Regions from separate parts of the Streptomyces sp. UC4497 genome, predicted to be linked through region 2. Evidence: predicted binding sites of a transcription regulator. Region 2 holds the regulator's gene; the other holds the start of a gene.
What was found. Region 2 encodes HrcA, which represses chaperone genes, less so after heat shock. Its sites were predicted from a motif close to TTNGCACTCNGNNNNNCNGAGTGCNAA; they were not measured.
Positions count from the first base shown of each region.

Region 1: a site for HrcA is predicted at 1,556-1,582, ahead of groL (chaperonin GroEL). Genes of this name have one in related genera too.

Region 1 is NZ_JBTYHB010000036.1:70,027-79,715, forward strand. Features, by position in the region: gene groL (chaperonin GroEL) at 1-1,426, opposite strand, end outside; gene ACYSUO_RS34345 (cold-shock protein) at 1,736-1,942, opposite strand; gene ACYSUO_RS34350 (MoaD/ThiS family protein) at 2,374-2,649, opposite strand; gene thrC (threonine synthase) at 2,685-3,986, opposite strand; SAM riboswitch class I at 4,005-4,160, opposite strand; gene ACYSUO_RS34360 (glucosyl-3-phosphoglycerate synthase) at 4,324-5,271, shown strand; gene ACYSUO_RS34365 (DUF7927 domain-containing protein) at 5,310-7,148, shown strand; gene ACYSUO_RS34370 (alpha,alpha-trehalose-phosphate synthase (UDP-forming)) at 7,235-8,620, shown strand; gene otsB (trehalose-phosphatase) at 8,597-9,427, opposite strand; gene ACYSUO_RS34380 (DUF3263 domain-containing protein) at 9,526-9,689, opposite strand, start outside.
Region 2 is NZ_JBTYHB010000070.1:33-9,721, forward strand. Features, by position in the region: gene dnaJ (molecular chaperone DnaJ) at 58-1,197, opposite strand; gene hrcA (heat-inducible transcriptional repressor HrcA) at 1,198-2,214, opposite strand; gene ACYSUO_RS41970 (MBL fold metallo-hydrolase) at 2,346-3,095, shown strand; gene ACYSUO_RS41975 (DUF3097 domain-containing protein) at 3,130-3,951, shown strand; gene hemW (radical SAM family heme chaperone HemW) at 3,985-5,217, opposite strand; gene ACYSUO_RS41985 (SpoIIE family protein phosphatase) at 5,260-7,215, opposite strand; gene ACYSUO_RS41990 (HAMP domain-containing protein) at 7,318-9,689, shown strand, end outside.

The DNA.
Region 1 (9,689 bases), on a different contig from region 2:
TCAGACCGTGACCGACGGTCAGGTTGCGCACCTTCTCCACGACGACGCCACCCTCGAGACCACCGTTGACGGCGATCTGCTTGAGCGGGGCCTCGAGCGCGAGCTTCACGGCGTTGGCGCCGGTCGCCTCGTCACCCTCGAGCTCCAGCTTCTCGAACACCGCGGAGGCCTGGAGGAGGGCCACGCCACCACCGGCGACGATGCCCTCTTCGACGGCCGCCTTCGCGTTGCGAACGGCGTCCTCGATGCGGTGCTTGCGCTCCTTGAGCTCGACCTCGGTGGCCGCGCCCGCCTTGATGACGGCCACGCCGCCGGCGAGCTTGGCGAGGCGCTCCTGGAGCTTCTCGCGGTCGTAGTCCGAGTCGCTGTTCTCGATCTCGGCACGGATCTGGTTGACGCGACCCTGGACCTGGTCGCTCTCACCGGAGCCGTCGACGATCGTCGTCTCGTCCTTGGTGATGACGACCTTGCGGGCGCGGCCGAGCAGGTCGAGACCGGCGTTCTCCAGCTTGAGGCCGACCTCCTCGGAGATGACGGTGCCGCCCGTGAGGATGGCGATGTCGCCGAGCATGGCCTTGCGGCGGTCACCGAAGCCCGGGGCCTTGACGGCGACGGACTTGAAGGTGCCACGGATCTTGTTGACGACCAGGGTCGACAGGGCCTCGCCCTCGACGTCCTCGGCGATGATCAGCAGCGGCTTGCCGGACTGCATGACCTTCTCGAGCAGCGGAAGGAGGTCCTTCACGTTGCCGATCTTCGAGTTGACGATCAGGATGTACGGGTCCTCGAGCGAGGCCTCCATACGCTCCATGTCGGTGGCGAAGTACGCCGAGATGTAGCCCTTGTCGAAGCGCATACCCTCGGTGAGCTCGAGCTCCAGACCGAAGGTCTGGGACTCCTCGACGGTGATGACGCCTTCCTTGCCGACCTTGTCCATGGCCTCGGCGATGAGCTCGCCGATCTGGGTGTCGGCGGCCGAGATGGAGGCGGTGGAGGCGATCTGCTCCTTGGTCTCCACCTCCTTGGCCTGCTCAAGAAGGGCGGCGGAGACGGCCTCGGTGGCCTTCTCGATGCCGCGCTTGAGGGCCATCGGGTTGGCGCCGGCGGCTACGTTGCGAAGGCCTTCGCGAACGAGCGCCTGGGCCAGGACGGTCGCGGTCGTCGTGCCGTCACCGGCGACGTCGTCCGTCTTCTTCGCGACCTCCTTGACCAGCTCGGCGCCGATCTTCTCGTACGGGTCCTCGAGCTCGATCTCCTTGGCGATGGACACACCATCGTTGGTGATCGTGGGGGCGCCCCACTTCTTCTCGAGGACGACGTTGCGACCCTTGGGGCCCAGGGTCACCTTGACGGCGTCGGCGAGCTGGTTCATGCCGCGCTCGAGGCCGCGCCGTGCCTCCTCGTCGAACGCGATGATCTTGGCCATGTGAAGTGGTCCTCCCGGACGGGGTGGCTAACGCAAAAGGACCGTGCTGGTGCCCGCGACGGACGGCCTGCGGGCCTTGTGGCTCCTTGCACCACCCGGCCCCCGGACCTCACCGACCCGATCCAAGTTTTGTCACTCTCACTCGGAGAGTGCTAAGCCCAATGATTAGCACTCGACCCATGTGAGTGCAAGGCCGTACCACGAAAGCGCAGGCTGGACCCGTTCAGCGCGAAGGGCCCGCCCCCGGTTACCCGGGAGACGGGCCCTCCACAACGTGCGACGTACAAGCTTGCAGTCTGACGCGCGCGTTCAGCCGGCGGCCACGCGGACCATGTCGGCCTGCGGCCCCTTCTGGCCCTGCGAGATCTCGAACTCGACCCGCTGACCCTCTTCGAGGGTGCGGTAGCCGTCCATCTGAATCGCGCTGTAGTGGACGAAAACATCCGCACCACCGTCGACCGCGATGAAGCCGTACCCCTTCTCCGCGTTGAACCACTTGACGGTGCCCTGAGCCATGCCTAACTCCCCTATTACTGGCCCTTGCGCAGGACCGCACTTCGCGGACCCGGGTCAGACCTCACGCCCCATGGGATATGGGGGTGTGCGCCGGAACGCGTCGACCGCGGCTGAATGTATCTGCCCAACTGCCGTCTGCAACAGGTCAGTCGGACGAGAATTCTGGGCACGCCAGATCGGGGAAAACGGGTCAACTCACCGGATCCGCGGGCAAGTCGGGCCGTGTAAATGCCGTAAAAGGCCCGAAAGGGCTGCACACTTTGGCTACTTCTTGTCGGGCTTCGGGCGAGAACTCATATGCGCCCGTCATGCACCGCGCGGGGAAAGGCAGCAGCTTCCCCAACTGTACCGCGCTCAACCATGCAGAATTGCCCCCTCCGCTTCTCTTGCGGAGGGGGCAATTCGGTTAACTCTGCGTAGAACTGAATGGATCAGCCGCCGGCGACGGCCGGAATGATCGAGACGCCGGCGCCGTCCGGCGTCGCCGTCTGGAGGCCCTGCTCGAAGCGGACGTCGTCGTCGTTCACGTACACGTTCACGAAGCGGCGCAGCTTGCCCTGGTCGTCGAGGACGCGGGCGGCGATGCCGGTGTGGTTCTTCTCCAGGTCGGCGATGACGTCGGCGAGGGTGGCGCCCTCGGCGGCGACCTCGGACTGCCCGCCGGTGTAGGTGCGCAGGATGGTGGGGATGCGAACGTTGACGCTCATGCTGGTGACTCCTGTTGCTACAAGTTCGGTCGGGCTCAGTGGTCGGTGGCGAGGCCGGCCTCGCGGAACGCGTCCAGGTTGGGCCGGATCGTGGCGGTGGCCTGCGAGGACTCGGCGACCGCGTCCAGCGTCTTGAGACCGTCACCCGTGTTCAGGACGACCGTCGTCAGCGACGGGTCGATGAGGCCCGCCTCGATGAGCTTCTTGGTGACACCCAGCGTGACGCCGCCCGCCGTCTCGGCGAAGATGCCCTCCGTCTGCGCGAGCAGCTTGATCGCGTCGACGACCTGCTCGTCGTTGACGTCCTCCACGGCGCCACCGGTGCGGCGCGCGATGTCGAGGACGTACGGGCCGTCGGCCGGGTTGCCGATCGCGAGGGACTTGGCGATGGTGGTCGGCTTCTGCGGGCGGACCACGTCGTGGCCGCCCTTGTAGGCGACGGAGACCGGGGAGCAGCCCTCGGCCTGGGCGCCGAAGAGCTTGTAGGGCTTGTCCTCGACGAGGCCGAGCTTGATCAGCTCCTTCAGGCCCTTGTCGATCTTCGTGAACTGCGAGCCGGACGCGATCGGGATGACCAACTGGTCCGGGAGCTGCCAGCCGAGCTGCTCGCAGATCTCGTACGCGAGCGTCTTGGAACCCTCGCCGTAGTACGGGCGGAGGTTCACGTTCACAAAGCCCCAGCCCTCGCCCAGCGGGTCGCCGATGAGCTCGGAGCAGAAGCGGTTCACGTCGTCGTAGTTGCCCTCGATGGCGACGAGGTCACCGCCGTAGACACCGGCCATGACGACCTTGCCCTGCTCCAGGTCGTGCGGGATGAACACGCAGGACCGGAAGCCCGCACGGGCGGCGGCGGCGCCGACGGCGCCGGCCAGGTTGCCGGTGGAGGAGCAGGAGAGCGTGGTGAAGCCGAAGGCGCGGGCGGCCTCGATGGCCTGCGCGACGACGCGGTCCTTGAAGGAGTGCGTGGGGTTGCCGGAGTCGTCCTTGACGAACAACTTGCCCTCGGCGACGCCCAGTTCACGACCGAGGTTGTCGGCCTTGACGAGCTTGGTCCAGCCGGGGTTCAGGTTCGGCTTCTCGGCGACGTCGGCCGGGACGGGCAGCAGCGGGGCGTAGCGCCAGATGTTGGCGGGGCCGGCCTCGATCTGCTTGCGGAGCGCCTCGGGGTCGCCGACGGGCAGGTCGTACGCGACTTCCAGAGGCCCGAAACACTCGGCGCAGGCGAAGACGGGGCCGAGCGGGACGATGTTGCCGCACTCACGGCAGGAAAGGCCGGAGGCCGGACCGAGATCAACGGTCTTGGCGGTCGTTTCGGTGGCGACAGTCTGTACAGCCATGAGAGGCGAGGCCCTTTCTCCTCATCTTCCTCGCGACGCATCTCGCCACGAGACGGATTTGGCACCTTCACTAGCCGGGAGCCTCGCGGGCGCACTGCGATGTGCGGAACGAGACCGGCTGGAGGGTTGCCGGGGCTTCAACGGGCCGTATCCCTCTGCCCCTCTGGATGAGCGGTATTCGATTGTGTGGATTCAGTTGTGTGTACGGCAGGCGACCCCCGACATGCGATGGTCACCGGCCTTGTTCAAGACTGTAACCGAAGGCCCGGACCCTTGAGATAGTCGTCCGATGCGCGAGATGGATCACATGTTGGTCCTGAGGGAAGGAACGCAGACCGTGCTGGAAGAGGTCGAGCGCTGGCTGAACAGGCGCTCCTGGTCCGTGGCCGATCACCCGCTGCACCGGGTGATCGCCGCCAAGCAGGCCTCGGGTCAGACGGTAAGTGTCGTACTGCCCGCGCTGAACGAGGAGGAGACGGTCGGCGAGATCGTCGCCGAGATCCGGCGCGCGCTGATGACGGACGCGGTGCCGCTCGTCGACGAGCTCGTCGTGATCGACTCCGGCTCCACGGACCGTACGTCCGAGGTCGCGGCGGCGGCCGGGGCGCGTGTCGAGCACCGGGACACGATCCTGCCGCGGATCCCGGTCAGGGCCGGCAAGGGCGAGGTGCTGTGGCGCTCCCTGTTCGTCACTTCCGGTGACATCGTGTGCTTCGTCGACGCCGATCTGAAGGAGTTCTCCGCGGACTTCGTCTCCGGGATCGTCGGCCCGCTGCTCACCGAGCCGGGCGTGGACTTCGTGAAGGCGATGTACGACCGCCCGCTGGCCGGGGCCGCCGGGCAGGGCGGCCGGGTGACCGAGCTGATGGCGCGCCCGATCCTCAACCTCCACTGGCCCCAACTGGCGGGATTCGTCCAGCCGTTGGGCGGCGAGTACGCGGCCCGGCGCTCGCTGCTCGAGCGGCTCCCGTTCCCCGTCGGATACGGCGTGGAGCTCGGCCTGCTCGTGGACGCGCTGCACACCGTGGGCCTCGACGCGCTCGCCCAGGTCGACGTCGGTGTGCGCAAGCACCGGCACCAGGACGGGCAGGCGCTCGGCCGGATGGCGGCGGCGATCTACCGCACCGCCCAGCTCCGGCTCGCGCGCGGGCACCTCGTCAGGCCGGTGCTCACGCAGTTCGAGCGCGGGGAGGGCGGCTTCGAGCCGCGTACCCACGAGGTCGACACGGAGGAGCGGCCGCCGATGATCGAAATCGGTGAGTACGCGGAGCGTCGCGTCGCATAAGCGCCGCATAATCATATGTTTTGTCTAACTTGCCCTTTATGTGGCTTAGACAATTCAAGGGCAGGTTCAAGGGCAGGGCGGCGTGCGCCGTCACCGCCACCCTCGCCGCCTGCCTGACGGGCATGGCGGGCCTGGCGCCGAGCCCCGCCTCCGCGGACGTGGTCTCCCCCTTCGCCAAGCGCTACGACGAATCGATCTACGGCGACTTCAAGACCATCGGCAACACGGTCATGGGCTGCCCGACGGACGACGCCACGATGGCCGGACGCTGCGCCGTCGCCGCGAACGGCGAGGGCAAGGACAACAACAACACGTTCGTCATGCAGCGGATCAACACCGCGGGGACGACCGACGGCTACGGCTCCAGCACCGGCCGGGTCACCATCCCGCCCGGCGCCCGGGTCGCCTACGCCCGCCTCTTCTACGGCGGCAACGACGGCACGTACAAGGGCCCGAGCGGCGCGCAGCTGAAGCGCTGCGACATCTCCGGCGCCGACGTGGCCCCCTCGCCCGGCGCCCCGCTCGACGCGGTCCCCTCGGTCGGCGTGAACGGCACGGCCCCGGCCAAGGTCTCCCCCGAGAACCTGGTCCAGGACCCCGCCTCCACCAGCGGCCCGCACTACTACACGGGCGAGGCCGACGTCACGGGCCTGTTCAGCGGCGTCACCGGCACGGGCACCCCGGTGCCGGTCTCGGTCGGCGACATCTGGGCGCCCACCGGCAAGGGCTGCGTGGCCGGCTGGTCGATGACCGTCGTCTACAAGTACGACGGACCGAACGACGCCTATGCTCCGGACCGCCGCAACGTCTACATCTACGGCGGCCACGTCCTGCAGCGCTCCACCTCCCCGGCCACCCGGGTCACCGTGGACGGCTTCTACCGGACCTCGGGCACCCCGCACGCGAGCGTCACCGCGTACGAGGGCGACTGGAACACGCCGGGCGACAAGTTCGCCGTCGGCGGCCAGAACATCCCCGAGGCGCACACCGGCAACACCAACAACTTCTTCATCTCCGAGGACGACGGCGCCCTCGACCCGAAGATGGTCAACAACCTGAGCATCGACGCGAAGGAATTTGACGTCTCGGGCAGCGGCTCCACGCGGGCCGTCGGGGACGAGCCGATCCCGGTCGGCTCGACCTCCACCACGCTCGACTTCTCCACCAAGGGCGACACCTACGTCCCCTCGGCGCTCGCCCTGTCCGTCCCGGTGCCCGACCTGGAGATCACCAAGACGGCGAGCCCCGCGAAGGTGGAGCCCGGCGACACGGTCACGTACACGGTGAAGGCGAAGAACGTCAGCCGGCTGCCGTACCCCAACGCCAAGTTCACCGACGACCTCACCGAGAACCTCGACGACGCGACGTACAACAACGACGCCGAGGCGAGCATCGGGAACGTCGACTACACCGAGCCGAAGATCAACTTCACCGGTGACATCCCGGCCGGCGAGACCGCGACCGTCACGTACTCCGTGCAGGTCAACGACCCGGTGAGCGGCGACGGGAAGCTCACGAACAGCGTCACCGCCGACTCCCCGCGCACCAACTGCGCGGAGGGCTCCACGGACGCGCTGTGCGGCATCGCGCCCGTCATCGAGCGGGAGGCGCCGTCGCCGACGCCGACCAGCCCCTCGCCGACGCCGACGCCAAGTCCGAGCCGGCAGCCGGGCGAGCAGACGCCCGAGCCCTCGCCGACCCCGTCGACGAGCAACCAGAGCCCGCAGGCGCGGCCCACACCGCCGAATCCGCCGAGCGGCGGCGAGATGGCCGAGACCGGGACCGACTCGATGCTGCCGCTGTACGGCGGGCTCGCCATCACGCTGTGCGGGCTCGGCGCGCTGGTCGTCGCCGCCGTCCGCGGCCGCAAGGACTGACCCGATCGCAGGTGTCGTATACGGCCGGGCCCCGATGGGGCCCGGCCTTACGTTTGAACGTTTCCGGGCCGGGCTAGCGTGCCCGTATGAGTTCCACGACGCATGGTGCTGCTGAGGTTCTCGTCGCGTCCAACCGCGGCCCGGTCTCGTACGTCCTCGACGACGCGGGAGGGATCGAGGCGAAGCGCGGCGGGGGCGGCCTGGTGTCGGCGCTGAGCGCCGTCGAGAACAAGCTGTGGGTGTGCTCGGCGCTGAGCGAGGGCGACCGGGAGGCGGTGCGGCGCGGGGTCGCCGAGCCGGGAGTGCGGATGCTCGACATCGACGCCGACGTGCACACGGACGCGTACAACGGGGTCGCGAACTCGGTGCTGTGGTTCGTGCACCACATGCTGTACCAGACGCCTCTGGAGCCCGCCTTCGGACCGGAGTTCCGCAGGCAGTGGGCGTCCTACGAGGCGTACAACCGGGCCTTCGCCGAGGCGCTCGCCGAGGAGGCGGCGCCGGGCGCGACGGTGGTCGTGCAGGACTACCACCTGACGCTGGTGCCGGGGATGCTCCGCGAGCTCCGCGGCGACCTGCGGATCGGGCACTTCTCGCACACGCCGTGGGCGCCCGTCGACTACTTCCGGATGCTGCCCGACGACATCGCCGAGCAGGTGCTGCGGGGCATGCTCGGGGCCGACCGCTGTGCGTTCCTGACCCGGCGCTGGGCGGACGCCTTCACCGACTGCTGTACGCATCTCGTCGGCGGCACGTCCGGGACCCGGATCGGGGTGCACGGGCTCGGCGCGGACGCGGACTTCCTGCGGGAGCGGGCGCACCGGGACGATGTGGAGGAGCGGCTCACGGCGCTGCGCGCGCAGGTGGGCGAGGGCCGCAAGGTGATCGTGCGGGTGGACCGCACGGAGCTGTCGAAGAACATCGTGCGGGGGCTTCAGGCGTACGAGCTGCTGCTCGAGGAACGGCCCGAGTGGCGGGAGCGGGTCGTTCACGTTGCGTTCGCCTACCCGTCGCGGCAGGACCTGGCCGTGTACCGGGACTACACGGCCGAGGTGGCGCGGGTCGCCGAGGCCATCAACTCCCGCTTCGGTACGGAGGGTTGGACGCCGGTCGTGCTCCACGTGAAGGACGACTTCGCGCGCTCGCTGGCCGCGTACCGGCTCGCCGACGTGGCCCTCGTGAACCCGATCAGGGACGGCATGAACCTGGTCGCCAAGGAGGTGCCGGTGGTCTCCGACGACGGGTGCGTGCTGGTGCTCTCGCGGGAGGCGGGGGCGTACGAGGAGCTGGCCGAGGACGCGCTGACCGTCAACCCCTATGACCTGACCGGAACTTCGCGCGCCCTCGCGGAGGCGCTCGCCATGCCGCGGGACGAGCGCGAGGAACGCACGAAGCGCCTCGCGGAGGCGGCGACGGCGCTGCCGCCGGAGGCGTGGTTCCTGGACCAGCTAGAGGCGCTGCGCGAGGCCTGAGAAGAAGGCGGCCAATTCCGCGGGGCCCTCCACCAACAGGTCGGCCCTGTCGGCGAGTTCGGGTACGACCGTGTCCGCCGCCACCAAGAGGCCCGGCACCCCGTCGGAGCGCAGTTTCTCCACTGCCGCGAAGGCCGGGAGGTCGCCGAGGTCGTCGCCCGCGTAGAGGACGGACTCGGCGCCCACCTCCCGTACGTACTCGGTGAGCGCCACGCCCTTGTCGACGCCCGGCGGGCGCAGCTCCAGGACCATGCGGCCCGGCTCCACGATCAGGCCGTGCCGCGCGGCGAGTTCCGCCAGGGGTTCGCGGAGGGTGTCGAAGGCGGCCTGCGGGTCCTTTGCGCGGCGCGTGTGGACCGCGACGGCGCGGCCCTTCTCCTCGATGTACGTGTCGTGCCAGAGGTTCGACTCGGCCAGTACGCCGGGGAGTTCGGCCCGGACGGTGGCCACGCCGGGGTGCGGGGCGGGGGCGCTGACCGTGCCGGTGACGGCGTCCCAGCGTTCGGCGCCGTAGTGCCCGAGGACGACGAGGTGTTCGAGGCCGGGGACGCCGGAGAAGCCGCCGTGGCGGACCGCGACGCTCGCCGGGCGGCCCGTGACGACCGCGATCGCGGCGACCTTCGGGGCGAGGGCGGCGAGGGCGGGGACCACGTCCGGGTGGGCGCGGGCCTGGTCGGGGTCGGGGACGATGGGGGCGAGGGTGCCGTCGAAGTCGATCGCGACGATGCCCTGCCGGGGGTGGGCCAGGAGGGCGTTCAGGCCGTCGCGTCCTGCGGTGGTCCGGGGGGCGTACTCGTGGCTTGCCATGCCGTTGACGATAGCCGCGCTGCACATGTCCGGCGGGGCTGGGCAAATTAAGCCCCTGCGGCGATTGAGCAGCGGGGTCCGGGGCGGAGCCCCGGGGCCTAGCGCTCGCGGCGCCGTGCCTCCCGGACCCGGCGCAAGCGGTTCACCGTCACCGGGGCGAACTCCAGCGCCCTGGGGTCGTCCAGGAGCGCGTTCAGGAGCTGGAAGTAGCGGACCGGCGCCAGGTCCAGTTCCTCGCGGATCGCCCGCTCCTTGGCGCCCG
Region 2 (9,689 bases):
GCTCAAAAAACGCCCACCCGCCGCCCTGAGGCAACGGGTGGGCAAGGCGCGGCTGGCTCAACGGCCGTTGAACGCGTCCTTCAGGCGGGAGAAAAGCCCCTGCTGCCCCGGCTGGAACTGCCCCGTGGGCCGCTCCTCACCACGCAGCTTGGCCAGCTCCCGCAACACCCGCTCCTGCTCCGGATCCAGCTTCTGCGGCGTCATGACCTCGACGTGCACGATGAGGTCACCACGACCGCCACCCCGCAGATGCGTGACACCACGCCCGTGCAGCGGAACCGACTGACCGGACTGCGTACCCGGCCGGATGTCGATCTCCTCCGTGCCGTCGAGCGTCTCCAGCGGCACCTTCGTGCCGAGAGCCGCCGCCGTCATCGGGATGGTGACCGTGCAGTGCAGATCGTCGCCGCGCCGCTGGAACGTCGGGTGCGGGAGCTCGTGGATCTCCACGTACAGGTCACCGGCGGGGCCGCCACCGGGGCCGACCTCACCCTCACCCGCGAGCTGGATCCGCGTCCCGTTGTCCACACCGGCCGGGATCTTCACGGTCAGGGTCCGACGGGAGCGAATGCGCCCGTCGCCCGCGCACTCCGGGCACGGAGTGGGCACGACCGTGCCGAAGCCCTGGCACTGCGGGCACGGCCGCGAGGTCATGACCTGACCGAGGAAGGACCGCGTGACCTGGGAGACCTCACCGCGACCGCGACACATGTCACAGGTCTGGGCCGAGGTCCCGGGCGCGGCGCCCTCACCGCTACAGGTCGTACAGACCACAGCCGTGTCGACCTGAATGTCCTTCGTGGTGCCGAAGGCGGCCTCGTCCAGCTCGACCTCGAGCCGGATCATGGCGTCCTGGCCGCGCCGCGTACGGGACCGGGGTCCGCGCTGCGACGCCGTACCGAAGAAGGCATCCATGATGTCCGAGAAGTTCCCGAACCCGCCGGCGCCGAAGCCACCGGCCCCGCCACCTCCGCCGGCCTGCGACAGGGGGTCGCCCCCGAGGTCGTAGACCTGCTTCTTCTGCGGATCGGAGAGCACCTCGTAGGCGGCGTTGATCTCCTTGAACCGCTCCTGGGTCTTCGGATCCGGATTCACGTCCGGGTGCAGCTCGCGTGCGAGCCTCCGAAAAGCCTTCTTGATCTCGTCCTGGGAAGCGTCGCGGCGCACGCCTAGTACGGCGTAGTAGTCCGTGGCCACTTACGACTCCGCCAGGATCTGTCCGACGTAACGTGCCACTGCGCGTACTGCTCCCATCGTTCCCGGGTAATCCATGCGGGTCGGTCCGACCACGCCGAGCTTGGCCACTGCCTCGCCGCCCGAACCGTAGCCGACCGACACGACGGACGTGGAGTTGAGTCCCTCATGGGCGTTCTCGTGACCGATCCGTACGGCCATGCCCGAATCCCCCAGCTCGCCCAGGAGCTTGAGGAGCACGACCTGCTCCTCCAAGGCTTCCAGAACGGGCCGGATGGTGAGGGGAAAATCATGTCCGAAGCGAGTGAGATTGGCGGTTCCGCCGATCATCAGCCGCTCCTCGGTCTCCTCGACGAGTGTCTCCAGAAGAGTGGAGAGCACCGTGGAGACCGTGCCCCGGTCCTCCTGCTCGAAGGCGTCCGGCAGGTCCTGCACCAGCTGCGGCACGTCGGCGAACCTGCGGCCCGCGACACGGCTGTTCAGCCGGGCCCGCAGGTCCGCCAGGGACGACTCGCCGAACGGCGCCGGGCAGTCGATCATCCGCTGCTCCACGCGCCCGGTGTCCGTGATCAGTACGAGCATCAGACGGGCGGGCGCGAGCGAGAGCAGTTCGACATGGCGCACGGTGGACCGGGTCAGGGACGGGTACTGGACGATCGCCACCTGCCGCGTGAGCTGCGCGAGCAGCCGTACGGTGCGTCCGACGACGTCGTCGAGATCGACGGCGCCGTCCAGGAAGTTCTGGATGGCGCGCCGCTCGGGCGCGGCCATCGGCTTCACGGCGGTGAGCTTGTCGACGAACAGGCGGTAGCCCTTGTCGGTGGGGATGCGCCCCGCACTGGTGTGCGGCTGGGCGATGAACCCCTCGTCCTCCAGGGCCGCCATGTCGTTGCGCACGGTCGCCGGGGAGACCCCGAGCTTGTGCCGCTCGGTGAGCGCCTTGGAGCCGACGGGCTCCTCGGTACCGACGTAGTCCTGGACGATTGCGCGCAGCACTTCGAGCCTGCGTTCATTGAGCATCGGCGCACACCTCCAGAAACAGCCGTTGCGATCATCCTGTCTTTGGCACTCCCTGTGGGCGAGTGCCAATCGTCCCCGGCTCAGTGTACGGCCGGTGGGTACGGGCCCGGCAAGGGCGCTAGCGTCGAGGTATGGAGCTCGCGCAGCGTATCGACTGGTCCTCGGTGGGATGGGAGGGTCTCGCGCCGAACGTGGGGCGGGTGCGGCTGCCCGGCCTCGACTGCACGAGCGGCCTCGTCATCGGTAAAGACGCGGCGCTCTTGATCGACACCGGATCCTCACTCCGTGAAGGCGCCCGGCTGCGTGCCGACGCCCGCGCGCTCCTCGGGGCACACCGGAGAGTGACCCATGTCGCGTTGACCCACCCGCACTTCGACCACGTGCTCGGCACGGCCGCGTTCGCGGGCGTCGAGGTGTACGGGGCGGTGGGCATCGACGTCCTCTTCGAGCGCGGCGCCGAGGGGTTGCGGACCGACGCGGTGCGGCACGGTGTCGACCCGGAGGCGGCCACCGAGGCGGTCGACATCCTCGTCACCCCGGCGCACCGGGTGTGCGGCGAGTGGACGCTCGACCTGGGCGGCGGCCTGACGGTGCTGCTCGCGAACATCGGTCCTGCGCACAGCGGCCACGACCTGGCGGTACTCGTGCCCGGAGGCCCCGGCGGCCCGGAGATCGTCTTCTGCGGCGACCTGGTGGAGGAGTCGGGCGAGCCGCAGGCGGGCCCGGATGCGGCGCCGGGCCACTGGCCCGCGGCGCTCGACCGGCTGCTCGACCTCGGCGGCGAGGACGCGGTGTACGTACCCGGGCACGGTTCGGCGGTGAATGCGCGGTTCGTCCGCGCGCAACGCGCCACATTGGCGACGCGTTTCGGCGTGTCGTAGCCCTGGCCTGCGCTGTTCTCTTATCGTCTGCCGGATGCGCCAGTACTCTGCCGACCTGACTCCCCCCTGGAAGCGGAACAAGCCGGTACCCGAGGTTCCGGCCGAACCGGACCTCGTCGTCGAGGAGGTCACCACGGGCTTCTGCGGAGCGGTGATCCGGGTCGAGAAGACGGCGCAGGGTCCGACGGTGACCCTGGAGGACCGCTTCGGCAAGCTCCGGGTGTTCCCGATGGAGCCGCGCGGCTTCATGATCGACGGCAAGGTCGTCACCCTCGTACGCCCCTCGGGGCCGGCCCCGACCCGACCCGCCCGCAGCGCGTCCGGCTCGGTGGCGGTCCCCGGCGCCCGCGCACGGGTGGCCCGGGCGGGCCGCATCTACGTGGAGGGCAAGCACGACGCGGAGCTCATCGAGCGGGTCTGGGGCCACGACCTGCGCATCGAGGGCGTGGCGGTGGAATTCCTGGAGGGCGTCGACGACCTCCCGTCGGTCGTGGCCGACTTCGCCCCGGGCCAGGACGCCCGCCTCGGCGTCCTGGTCGACCACCTCGTCCCCGGCTCGAAGGAATGGCACATCGCCCAATCGGTGACGAGCGAGCACGCACTGGTCGTCGGCCACCCCTACATCGACATCTGGGAGGCCGTGAAGCCGTCCTCGGTCGGCATCGAGGCGTGGCCGCGCGTCCCCCGCGGCCAGGACTGGAAGACGGGCGTGTGCCGGGCACTGGGCTGGCGGGTGGCCAACACGGGTGAGGCGTGGCAGCACATCCTGTCCCGGGTCCACACGTACAAGGACCTGGAACCGGAACTTCTCGGCCGAGTAGAAGAACTCATCGACTTCGTCACGGCCCCGGCCTGAGCCTGCCGCCGCCTTGCCCACCCCCTGCCCAGATCAATCCACCAGGTCCCGGACCACCGCGTCCGCCAGCAAACGGCCTCGCAGCGTCAGGACCGCACGGCCCGCCGCGAACGGTTCCGCCTCCAGGAGACCGTCCGCCAAAGCCTTTCGCGCCGCCGCGAGCCCGTCGGCCCGAAGCAGTTCCATCGGACATCCGTCACGGAGCCGTAGCTCGAGGAGGATCCGCTCGACCCGGCGGTCCTCCTCCGCGAGGATCTCCCGGCCGGCCCCCGGCGACCGCCCCTCCGCGAGCGCCGCCGCGTACGCGCCCGGGTGCTTGACGTTCCACCACCGCACCCCGCCCACGTGCGAGTGCGCCCCGGGCCCGGCCCCCCACCAGTCGGCCCCGCGCCAGTACAGCTCGTTGTGGAGGCAGCGCCCGGCCTCGGACGTCGCCCAGTTCGACACCTCGTACCAGTCGAACCCTGCCGCCCCGAGCACCTCGTCGGCGATCAGATAGCGGTCCGCGTGCACGTCGTCGTCGGTCATCGGCACCTCGCCGCGCCGGATCCGCCGGGCCAGCTGCGTGCCCTCCTCGACGATCAGAGCGTATGCCGAGACATGGTCCGGACCCGCTCCGAGCGCCGCGTCCAGCGAGGCCCGCCAGTCGTCGTCCGTCTCGCCCGGCGTGCCGTAGATCAAATCCAAGTTCACGTGCTCGAATCCGGCCGCCCGCGCCTCCGCGACACAGGCCTCGGGCCGCCCCGGCGTATGCGTACGGTCGAGGACCTTCAGCACGTGCTGCCGCGCGCTCTGCATCCCGAACGAGATCCGGTTGAAGCCGCCGGCCCGCAGCTCCGCCAGGTACGCCGGGTCCACCGACTCGGGGTTCGCCTCGGTCGTGACCTCCGCGTCGTCCGCGAGCCCGAACTCGTCGCGGACCGCCCCCAGCATCCGTACGAGGTCGGCGGCCGGCAGCAGCGTCGGCGTACCGCCCCCGACGAACACGGTGCGGACCGGGCGCGGGTCGTCGCCGAGCACCTTGCGCGCGAGCCGCACCTCGTCGACCAGCGTCTCCGCGTAGTTGTCACGGGACGCGAGCACGCCGCCCGTGCCGCGCAGCTCGGTGGCCGTGTACGTGTTGAAGTCGCAGTAGCCGCAGCGCGTGGCGCAGTACGGGACGTGCAGATAGAAGCCGAGGGGTCGGGACCCCGCCCCGGCGAGGGCGGACGCGGGCAGCGAGCCGTCGTCGGGCACGGGCTCACCGTCGGGAAGTGCGGAAGGCATGGACCCATTGTCCCGCCTCCGTGGATTCCACCCGCACCACCGTCACTGCGCCTGGAGCACCAGCAGCGCCAGGTCGTCGTCCGGCGGGCTGTCCCCGAAGGCGTGCACGAGCCGCCGGATCCGCTCGACGAGCAGCGGCGCCGTCAGGCCCGCGCACCCGGCGAGCGCCGCCGCGAGCCCGTCCCCGTCGTCGAACTGGAGGGCCCCGCGGCGCCGCTCCGTGACCCCGTCGGTGACGCCCAGGAGCGTGTCGCCGGTGCGCATCACAAACGTTTCGCTTGTGTAGTCCGGATCGTCGACGACACCGAGCAGCACCTGTGGCGAGGCCGCGGCGACGACCTCCCCGCCGGGCCGCATGAGCAGCGGCAGCGGGTGCCCGGCGGAGGCGATGGTGCACAGCACGCCGTCCTCGGTGGGCGTCAGCTCCCCGTACAGGAGCGACAGGAAGCGGGACGTGGAGCCCTCCGGTGGCACGCCCCTGCCGTCGGCCGCGGCGAGCGCGCGGGCCGCCGCGTCGGAGGCCTCGGTCGCGTCGTCGAGCAGCAGCCGGTTGAGCCGGTCGAGGACCTGCGCGACCTGGTACTCCTCGCGGGCGAGCAGCCGCAGCCAGGGCCGTACGAGCCCGATGACGACGGCGGCCTCCGGGCCCTTTCCCTGGACGTCGCCGAGCGCGAAGCACCAGCGTCCGGCGCCGGCCGGGAACACGTCGTAGAAGTCGCCGCCGGGTCCTCCCGCCTCCTTCGGCTCGTACACGAGGGCGCTCGCCACGCCGGGGATCTCGGCCATCGACGTGGGCAGCAGGCCGCGCTGCAGGATGCGGCTGATGGTGGCCTGCCGGGTGAAGCGGCGGGCCGCGCTGACGGCGAGGCCGACGCGCCGGCTGAAGTCCTCGACGAGCCCGGTGACCTCGTCGGGGAAGCGGTGCAGCCCAGCCCGCCCGATCAGCAGGATGCCGAGCGCGCGGCCGCCGGCGGAGAGCCGGTAGGCGAGCGCCGAGCCCGTGTCCTGGGCGGCCGGGCCGCTCTGCCCGTCGAAGGGCCAGGGCACGGGGACGGCGCCGGAGAGGCGGTCGGGCAGCCGCGGGGGTTCCTTCTCCAGGAGCCCGCGGAGCTCTTCGGTGCGGTGTTCGTGGGCGTGCCAGACGCGGGCGAGCCGGGGCAGCGGCATCGGGTCCGCGCCGCGCATGTCGTGCTCGACGACGCCCGGCAGGCCGCGCCCCTCCTCCTCGTAGAACCAGACGGCGCACCAGTCGGCGAGCCGCGGCACGAGGAGTTGGCCGACGAGCGCGGCGACCATGTCCTCGTCGAGCTGTCCCGCGAGCAGGTCGGAGGCCTCGGCGAGGAAGGAGAGCGCGCCGCGGTTGATCCAGTCCTGGTCCTGGGGGGCGCGCCGGGACGCGGGCGCGAGGATCTCCGCGGCCCGCAAGCCCCTCTGCAGGCTGCGCACGCCGGCCGGGGTGTCGGGAATTTCCGCGGCGGATGTCGGGGCGTCGGCGGGGATCCGGGCCCAGACGGTCTTGGCGCCGTGACCGTAGGTGATGCCCCACAACTCGGAGAGCGAGGCGACGAGTTGGAGTCCGCGGCCGTATTCGGGGGTCTCCGGCGAGCGGAAGGCCCGGTCGTTGCGGACGGCGCGGGCCGGGTGCCGGTCGGTGACCTCGACGACGAGTCCCGCGGTGACACTGCCGTCGGGGGCGGCGCCCTCCAGGCGGCACAGGAGGTCGACGCCGGTGCCCGCGTGGACGACGGCATTGGTGACGAGTTCGCTGAGTACGACGGTCGCGTCGTCCATGAGGCGCCCGTCGAGCGTCAGGGACTCCGACAGCTCGGGCAGTTCGGTCCAGTCGACGAACGCGGCCCGCAGGAAACGACGGGCGGCCGCGGGCGCGAGCGGGTTTCCGGGCAGCGATGTGCGCGCGACCACCGGCACCCCGGTCGGCTGGTCAGGCGCGTCCGGGGCGCCGAAGGCGCTCTCCCGCTGGATCGGAATGGAACCCACGTTTCGGCTCCTGAGTAGTTGTGGCAAAGACGCCTCAGGCGACACCAACAGAGTGACAGACTGACCACGCCCATAAGCGTGGAGTTACCTAAGTAGGCCGCTATGAGTGAGAACAGTGGTATGCGTGCACCTCAGAAGGGCTACGGTGACGAAGCCATCCGCCCTAGTGATCTCCGGCCGTTGCTGGCCGCGCTGACGGCTGCCCGGGACGGCACGTTCGCGCATGTACCGATCACGGCGGACGGGATCGTCGGTGAGCTCGGCGCGACATTCAACCAGCTCGCCGACCGCAGCGTGCACTTCAACGCCGAACTGGCGCGGGTGCGGCGGGAGATCACCCGGCACGGCCGGCTCGACGAGCGCCTGGAAGCGAGCCCCGGACAGGGCGCCTGGGTGACGCGGGTCGGCGACGTGAACACCATCATCGACGCGCTCGTCGCACCGGCCGCGAACGCCACGCGGGTGCTCGAGGCCGTCGCGGGCGGCGACCTCAACCAGCGTGTCGACCTGCACGACGGGACCCGTCAACTCCGGGGCGACCTGCGGCGGTTGGGTCGTTCGGTCAACAAGATGGTGGACCAGCTCTCCCTGTTCACCGGCGAGGTGACCCGGGTGGCCCGCGAGGTGGGCACCGAGGGAAGACTCGGTGGGCGCGCCAAGGTCACTGGTCTGTCCGGGAGTTGGCGCGATGTGACCGAGGCGGTCAACACCATGGCGTCGCGGCTCACGGCGCAGGTGCGGGACATCGCGCTCGTGACGACGGCGGTGGCGCAGGGCGACCTGACACGTACGGTCACGATCGAGGCGACGGGCGAGCTGCTCGAACTCAAGCTGACCGTGAACACGATGGTCGACCAGCTCTCCGCGTTCGCCGACGAAGTCACCCGTGTCGCCCGCGAGGTCGGCACCGAAGGGCAGTTGGGCGGCCGCGCCCAGGTCCGCGGCGTCTCCGGGGTCTGGAAGGACCTCACCGACAACGTCAACTTCATGGCGTCGAACCTGACCTCCCAGGTCCGCAACATCGCCCAGGTCACGACCGCCGTGGCCGACGGAGACCTGAGCCAGAAGATCACGGTCGACGCGCAGGGCGAGATCCTCGAACTCAAGTCGACCATCAACACGATGGTCGACCAGCTCTCCGCCTTCGCCGACGAAGTGACCCGCGTGGCGCGCGAGGTCGGCACCGAAGGACAGCTGGGCGGCCGCGCCCAGGTCCGCGGCGTCTCCGGCGTCTGGAAGGACCTCACCGACAACGTCAACTTCATGGCCGACAACCTGACGTCGCAGGTGCGCAACATCGCGCTCGTGTCGACGGCGGTGGCCCAGGGCGACCTCGGCAAGAAGATCACCGTCGAGGCGAAGGGCGAGATCCTCGAACTCAAGTCGACCATCAACACGATGGTCGACCAGCTCTCCGCCTTCGCCGACGAGGTCACCCGCGTGGCCCGCGAGGTCGGCACCGAGGGCAACCTCGGCGGCCAGGCCCAGGTCCGCGGCGTCGCCGGCGTCTGGAACGACCTGACCGAGAACGTCAACTTCATGGCGTCGAACCTGACCTCCCAGGTCCGAAATATCGCCCAAGTCACCACGGCCGTGGCCCAGGGCGACCTCTCCAAGAAGATCTCGGTCGACGCGCGCGGCGAGATCCTGGAGCTGAAGGACACCGTCAACACGATGGTGGAGCAGCTGCGCGGCTTCGCCGACGAGGTGACCCGCGTCGCCCGCGAGGTCGGCACGGACGGCCGCCTCGGCGGACGCGCAACCGTTCACGGCGTGTCGGGCGTCTGGAAGGACCTGACCGACAACGTCAACTACATGGCGGACAACCTGACCTCACAAGTGCGGAACATCGCGCAGGTCGCCACGGCCGTGGCCCAGGGCGACCTCTCCAAGAAGATCGACGTCGACGCGCGCGGCGAGATCCTCGAACTGAAGACGACCATCAACACGATGGTCGACACGCTCTCCTCGTTCTCCTCCGAGGTGACCCGGGTCGCCCGCGAGGTCGGCTCCCAGGGTCAGCTCGGCGGCCAGGCACGGGTCGAGGGCGTGTACGGCACGTGGAAGCGCCTGACGACGAACGTGAACGAGCTGGCGCTGAACCTGACCACGCAGGTCCGCGCCATCGCCGAGGTCGCCTCCGCGGTGACCTCGGGCGACATGTCCCGCTCGATCACGGTCGACGCGCAGGGCGAGGTCGCCGAGCTCAAGGACAACATCAACCTGATGGTGGCCAACCTTCGCGAGACGACCCGCGCGAAGGACTGGCTGGAGTCGAACCTGGCCCGCCTCGCCGCCCTGATGCAGGGCCACCGCGACCTGATGGAGGTCGCCGACCTGATCCTGCGCGAGCTGACGCCGCTGGTGAACGCCCAGTACGGCGCGTTCTTCCTCGCGGAGGAGGAGGACGACGGCTCGCAGCAGCCCATGGCCGTGCCCACCAAGGGACTTGCGTACATCGCCGGTTACGGATC